Regions from separate parts of the Solwaraspora sp. WMMD792 genome, predicted to be linked through region 1. Evidence: riboswitches for the same ligand, from Rfam matches in the RefSeq annotation. Region 1 holds a riboswitch; the other holds the start of a gene.

Region 1 (3,363 bases):
CTGCCGCCGCCGGGTTCGCCACTGCAGCCGGCGATCAGCAACGCGCCGGCGGCGCCGACCGCCGCCGTACGCGTCCAAGGGGTCCAACGCCGCTTCATCCCATCCTCCGAACACAATTGGAAACGCTCCCAACATCGAGGAACGTCGACTGAACCGGATAAGTGAAGCCACGGTACGAGTGACCCCGGCACGTGTCAATGGCGGGTTAACGCCGTGGCCAACCCGTAACCTTGGTGACCTCGGTCACGCCGACATCGTGTTTGGTAGAGAGCTCACCGGTGCACTCTGCGCACCGGCGGCGGGGCGGCCGCCACGCCCGGCCGACGCCGGATATCGTTTCGGGCAGCAGACTTAACCGGGCAAGGCCAGCGGAACCCACCCACCGCACCGCCCGCCACCCGGCTCGACGCACCGCCCGGTGCACCGCCCTGACCAGCAGAAACGAGCCCGAAGGAGCGCCGCCGGTGAAACGGCCGACCATCGCCGACATCGCCCGCCGAGCAGGCGTTTCCAAGGGCGCGGTCTCGTACGCGCTCAACGGCCAGCCCGGGGTCTCCGAGGCGACCCGGCAGCGGATCCTCGCCATCGCCGCCGAGATCGGGTTCAACCCCAACAGCGCCGCCCGCGCCCTGTCCGGGGCCACCGCCAACGCCGTCGGCCTGGCGCTGAGCCGCCCGGCCCGGATCCTCGGCATCGAGCCGTTCTTCATGGAGCTGATCAGCGGCGTCGAGGCCGAACTGTCCGCCCGGTCGTACGCGCTGACCCTGCAGGTGGTGGCCGACACCGAGGCCGAGATCGCGGTCTACCGGCGCTGGTGGGGTGAGCGCCGGGTGGATGGCGTGTTCCTCTGCGACCTGCGACTCGACGACGACCGGGTGCCGGCGCTGGAGTCGCTGCAACTGCCGGCGGTGGTGATCGGTGGCCCCGGACACACCGGCTCGCTGCCGAGCATCTGGTCCGACGACGCGTCGGCCCTGGTCGAGACGGTCGAGTACCTGGTCGCGATGGGTCACCGCCGGATCGCCCGCATCGGTGGCCTGCCCGGCCTGCTGCACACCGAGATCCGCGCGGGCGCGTTCACCGATGTCTGCCGCCGGCTGGGGCTGGACCAGTGCGTCACGGTGCCGTCCGACTACACCGGCGAGGAGGGCGCCCGGGCCACCCGGCGGCTGATCAGCACCGCGGCCCGCCCCACCGCGGTGATCTACGACAACGACGTGATGGCGATCGCCGGCCTGGCGGTGGCCCAGGAGATGGGGCTGGCCGTGCCGGGCGACCTATCGATCGTTGCCTGGGACGACTCGCCGCTGTGCCGCCTGGTGCATCCGCCGTTGACCGCGCTGGGCCGCGACATCCCGGCGTACGGTGCGCACGCCGCGCGGCAGCTGCTGGCGACGATCGCCGGTGAGCCGACGCAGGCGTACCAGGACGAGACGCCGCACCTGACCCCGCGTGGCAGCACCGCCCCGCCGCGCGCCAGCTGACCTGACCCACCGCGCCCCGCCACGCGCCGCCCCGCCGCGCGCCAGCTGACCTGCTGTGGCCAGCCAGTGAACCGATTAAGTTTCCGGAGCGTTAAACGGTGCGAAAATCGCGAATCTCACTGCGTACCGTCGGGTCCACCCCGACCCGCCGACCACCGCAGGTTATGCTCGGACCGGTCACGTGACTGGCGCAGCGGAGGTGGAACCGACCACCGGGGAGCGACCATCGACGTGCGCCGCGCGCCTGGGTGCACCGTCGACGGCACCGTCATGTCCGGGGGCGTCCCCGGCCGGCGGAGCCGCCCGACCCCAGGAGGGCACGTCGTGCACGTACCGCAGATCCCGCAACTGACCGCCACCGATCCCGAGCTCGCCGCCCTCGTCGAGGGTGAGGCCCGCCGCCAGCACGACAAGCTGCGCATGATCGCCTCGGAGAACTACGTCTCCGCCGCCGTGCTGGAGGCCAGCGGCACGGTGCTGACCAACAAGTACTCCGAGGGCTACCCGGGCCGGCGCTACTACGAGGGCCAGCAGTTCGTCGACCCGATCGAGACGCTCGCCGTCGAGCGGGCCAAGACGCTGTTCGGGGCGGCCCACGCCAACGTCCAGCCGTACTCGGGCTCCCCCGCCAACCTCGCCGTCTACCTTGCCTTCCTCTCCCCCGGCGACACCGTGCTGGGGATGTCGCTGCCGATGGGCGGGCACCTCACCCACGGCTGGTCGGTGTCGGCCACCGGCAAGTGGTTCAACTCGGTCCGCTACAACGTCTCCCGCGACACCGGCCGGATCGACTTCGACGAGGTACGTGACCTGGCCCGCCGCGAACGGCCGAAGGTGATCTTCTGCGGCGGTACGGCGGTGCCGCGGACCATCGACTTCCCGGCCTTCGCCGAGATCGCCCGGGAGATCGGTGCGGTGCTCGTCGCGGACATCGCGCACATCGCCGGCCTGGTCGCCGGCGGCGCGCACCCCTCGCCGATCGGCCACGCCGACGTGGTCACCACCACCACCCACAAGACGCTCCGCGGCCCGCGCGGCGCGATGATCCTCACCACCGAACAGCACGCCGCCGCGATCGACAAGGCAGTCTTCCCCGGCCTGCAGGGCGGCCCGCACAACCACACCACCGCCGGCATCGCCGTCGCGTTGCGCGAGGCCGACACCGACGACTTCCGCCGGTACGCCCACCAGGTGGTCGCCAACGCGAAGGCGCTCGCCGCCGCGCTGGTCGACCGGGGCTTCGAGCTGATCTCCGGTGGCACCGACAACCACCTGATCCTGGCCGACCTGACCGGCAAGGGCGTCGGTGGCAAGCCGGCCGCGCAGGCGCTGGACCGGGCTGGGATCGAGCTGAACTACAACACGGTGCCGTACGACCCGCGCAAGCCGTTCGACCCGTCCGGCATCCGGCTGGGCACCGCCGCGCTGACCACCCGCGGCCTGACCGAGGCGCAGATGCCGCAGGTCGCCGCCTGGCTGGACGACGCGGTGACCGCAGCGGTCAAGGACGACGGTGCCGCCCTCGACCAGATCGCCGGGGAGGTAGCCGACCTGCTGGCCGGCTACCCGATGCCCGGCTACGCGGCCTGACCTGCGCTGAGCTCCGCCCACCCGCGCCTGGTCTGCGGCCGTCCGGGTCAGTGCGACGGGGTGGGGAAGTCGGCGATGTACGCCTCGGTCCGCTCCGCAGGTGCGGGGCGGGCCAGGGCGTACCCCTGACCGAACCGGCAGCCGGCCCCCTGCGCCTGGCTCACCTGACCGTCCGTCTCCAGCCCCTCGGCGACGATCTCCAGCCCGAACCGCCGGCCCAGCCCAGCCACCGCTTCCAGCATCGGGTGGACACTGTCCGGGCCGGCACCGGAGCCGGCGACCAGCGACC
Region 2 (3,363 bases), 6.5 Mb from region 1:
GGCGTTCGGCGGAGGTCACCCACGCCCACCCCGAGGCGATCCTGGGTGCGGTCGCCGTCGCCGTCGCGGCGGCGGAAGCCGGCTGGTCCCGGCTGACCCGGTCCCGGCCCGAGCCGGCCGAACTGCTCGACGTGGTGCTGGCCCACCTGATCGACGGCCGACTGATGTCCGGCATCGTCCGGGCCAGGCGGTTGCTGGGGGTCGGCGTCGCCGAAGCGGCGTACGAGTTGGGCAACGGCGCGCAGGTGCTGGCCTTCGACACCGTCCCGTTCGCACTGTGGGTCGCCGCGACCCGACTCGACGACTACCCGGCGGCGATTCACGCCTGTGTCGAGGCCGGCGGTGACGTCGACACCACCGCGGCGATCGTCGGCGGCATCGTGGCCGCGTACACCGGCTCCGGACCGGGTGGAGTCCCGGCGCAGTGGTTGGCCCGCCGTGAGCCGCTCCCCGACGACGTACGCCCGACCCGGTAGCACCGGCACAGCTCCACGGCCATGGTCGAGGCACGTCCGTCACGCCGGAGCAGAAGCCAGCGAGCAGCCCGGTCGGCCGGCCGGGTCGGCTGCTACCTGGTCGCGCGTTCGGCGCTGTGTACGGCGTTGCGGAACAGCATGGCGACGGTGGTCGGTCCGACGCCGCCGACGCGCGGGGTGATCGCCGCTGCCACCTCGGCGCAGGCTTCGTCGACGTCGGGCAGGAGGCGGCGGCCGGCGTAGCGGACACCGGCGCCGATCACCACCGCTCCGGGCCGGACGTGCTCGGGCTGAATGATGCCGGGTACGCCGGCCGCCGCGATCAGGATCTCGGCGCGCCGGGTGTAGCGGGGCCAGTCGGCGACTCCGGTGTGGACCACGGTCACTGCGGCGTTGGCGGTGGGACGTTTCTGGGCCAGCAGCATCGCCAACGGTCGGCCGAGGGTGGCGCCACGGCCGAGGATGACCACCTCCCGGCCGGCGATTGGGACCCGGTGATGGTCCAGCAGCGCCTCGATCCCGGCCGGAGTACACGGCACAGGTCCCGGCAGGCCGACGGCGAGGCGACCCATGTTGAGCGGGTGCATCCCGTCGACGTCCTTGTCCGGGTCGAGGCTCTGCAGGGCGGCGTCGTAGTCGAGGTGGCCCGGGATCGGGTACTGGATCAGGACGGCGTGCACCCGGCGGTCGGCGTTGAACCCGGCGATCACCTTGAGCAGGTCGTCCTGGGTGGCGTCGGCGGGCAGATGCCGGTGCGGCGAGTCGAAGCCCAACTCGGCGGCCTGTCGCTGTTTGAGGCGGATGTAGCCGGCGCTGGCGTCGTCGTCGCCGACCAGGATGGTGGCGAGGCTGGGCGTGACACCGCGTGCACGCAGGGCGGCCACCCGCCGGGTGACATCGGCGAGTACGGCTTCGGCTACCGGCGCGCCGGGCAGCAGTCGAGCATCCGCAGGCATGGGAGTCCCTTCGGACGGGAGCCCAGGCGGTCGACTCCCGTGGCCGGCTCCCCGATGGTCCACCATCCCGTGCCGCCAGTCGCACTGACGACGAGACTACCGCGACGGGGCACCTGCCCCCTCCTCGGCGCTCGGGCCGGCTCAGATCCGGCGGGCGTCCCACCGGCTGCCCATGCTCCTCATCGAATCTGGTACCGAAACTCTTCCGGAAACGAACGATCAGTCCACATCGGCTGCTCTGACTCACTGTCGTCGCCTGCCCGGGCAGCGACGACCTCTTCGACTCGGGCGGACCGGCCTTCCTGCGCATCATCCCACAGACGACATCGAGGCACGGCACTGAACTTCTTCCGGAAGTTTGCCGGAACTTATTGACGCCGGAGGTGTTATCGCTCACAGTCTATGGATGCAGGGAGGGCAGGCACCCCTGCAACCTGGTCGTCCACCAGGAGCCGGGCACCCACCGCCACGCCACCCACGCGCGCGCTAACGCTCACCCGCGTGGCGTTCGACGCAGCCTCCGTCCATCCCGGGCCGCGGCTCGGTTCGACGCTGCCTGTCCAACGACGACCGGACCACGTGCACGGCCCTGAACCACGCCTCGACAGGCGTGGCCTTACTTCTGTCAGAAGGGAAGGTCATGTATCCCATGGCAAGACCCGTCGGACGCCGTCTGGCGTTCGGGCTGTCGGCCGCCGCGGCCGTGCTCGTCGCGGCCGTGGCCGCATTGACTGCGACCACGCCGGCACACGCCGACGAGGCCACCCTGGGGGCGGCCGCTGCCCAGTCCGGCCGCTACTTCGGCACCGCCGTCGCCGCCAACAAACTCGGCGACTCGACCTACGTGAACATCCTCAACCGGGAGTTCAACAGCGTCACCGCCGAAAACGAGATGAAACTCGACGCCACCGAACCACAACAGAACCAGTTCAACTTCACCAACGGCGACCGCATCGTCAACCACGCCCTCTCCCGCGGCATGGCCGTCCGCGGCCACACCCTCGCCTGGCACTCCCAGCAACCCGGCTGGATGCAACAGATGGAAGGCAACGCCCTCCGCCAGGCCATGCTCAACCACGTCACCCGCGTCGCCTCCTACTACCGAGGCAAAATCCACTCCTGGGACGTCGTCAACGAAGCCTTCGAAGACGGCAACTCCGGCGCCCGCCGCAACTCCAACCTCCAACGCACCGGCAACGACTGGATCGAAGCCGCCTTCCGCGCCGCCCGCGCCGCCGACCCCGGCGCCAAACTCTGCTACAACGACTACAACATCGACAACTGGTCCTGGGCCAAGACCCAGGCCGCCTACAACCTCGTCCGCGACTTCAAACAACGCGGCGTACCCATCGACTGCGTCGGCCTGCAGTCACACTTCAACTCCCAGTCCCCCTACCCCTCGAACTACCGCACCACCCTGTCCAGCTTCGCCGCCCTCGGCGTCGACGTACAGATCACCGAACTCGACATCGAAGGCTCCGGCAGCAGCCAGGCCAACGCCTTCCGCGGCGTCGTCAACGACTGCCTCGCCATCGCCCGCTGCACCGGCATCACCGTCTGGGGCATCCGCGACAGCGACTCCTGGCGCAGCTACGGCACCCCACTACTGTTCGACAACAACGGCAACAAGAAGCAGGCGTACGACGCGACCCTGTCCGCACTCAACGCCGGCGGCACCCCGGTCAGCCCGTCCCCGTCGGTCTCGCCGACCAGCGGCCCGTCGCCCACCACCAGCCCGTCACCCAGCCCACCGCCGGGCGGCAACCCGTACCAGCGCGGCCCGGACCCCACCCGCGACAGCGTGGCCGCCAACCGAGGCACCTTCGCCACCGCCGAGATGAGCGTGTCCCCCGGCAACGGATTCAACGGCGGATCGATCTACTACCCCACCGACACCAGCCAGGGCACCTTCGGTGCGGTTGCGATCGTGC

Evidence for each region. A riboswitch is a leader RNA that binds a small molecule or an ion and turns the genes downstream of it on or off. The one in region 1 is predicted to bind ZMP and ZTP.
Region 2: linked by a shared signal. The riboswitch ahead of O7629_RS33295 (tetrahydrofolate dehydrogenase/cyclohydrolase catalytic domain-containing protein) and the one ahead of glyA (serine hydroxymethyltransferase) in region 1 are both predicted to bind ZMP and ZTP.

What each region holds. Positions count from the first base shown of each region.
Region 1 is NZ_JARUBH010000009.1:652,506-655,868, reverse strand. Features, by position in the region: gene O7629_RS04535 (extracellular solute-binding protein) at 1-98, opposite strand, end outside; gene O7629_RS04530 (LacI family DNA-binding transcriptional regulator) at 465-1,484, shown strand; ZMP/ZTP riboswitch at 1,656-1,741, shown strand; gene glyA (serine hydroxymethyltransferase) at 1,809-3,074, shown strand; gene O7629_RS04520 (bifunctional diguanylate cyclase/phosphodiesterase) at 3,122-3,363, opposite strand, start outside.
Region 2 is NZ_JARUBH010000009.1:7,164,939-7,168,301, reverse strand. Features, by position in the region: gene O7629_RS33300 (ADP-ribosylglycohydrolase family protein) at 1-476, shown strand, start outside; gene O7629_RS33295 (tetrahydrofolate dehydrogenase/cyclohydrolase catalytic domain-containing protein) at 569-1,432, opposite strand; ZMP/ZTP riboswitch at 1,446-1,525, opposite strand; partial or broken gene O7629_RS33290 (endo-1,4-beta-xylanase) at 2,082-3,188, shown strand.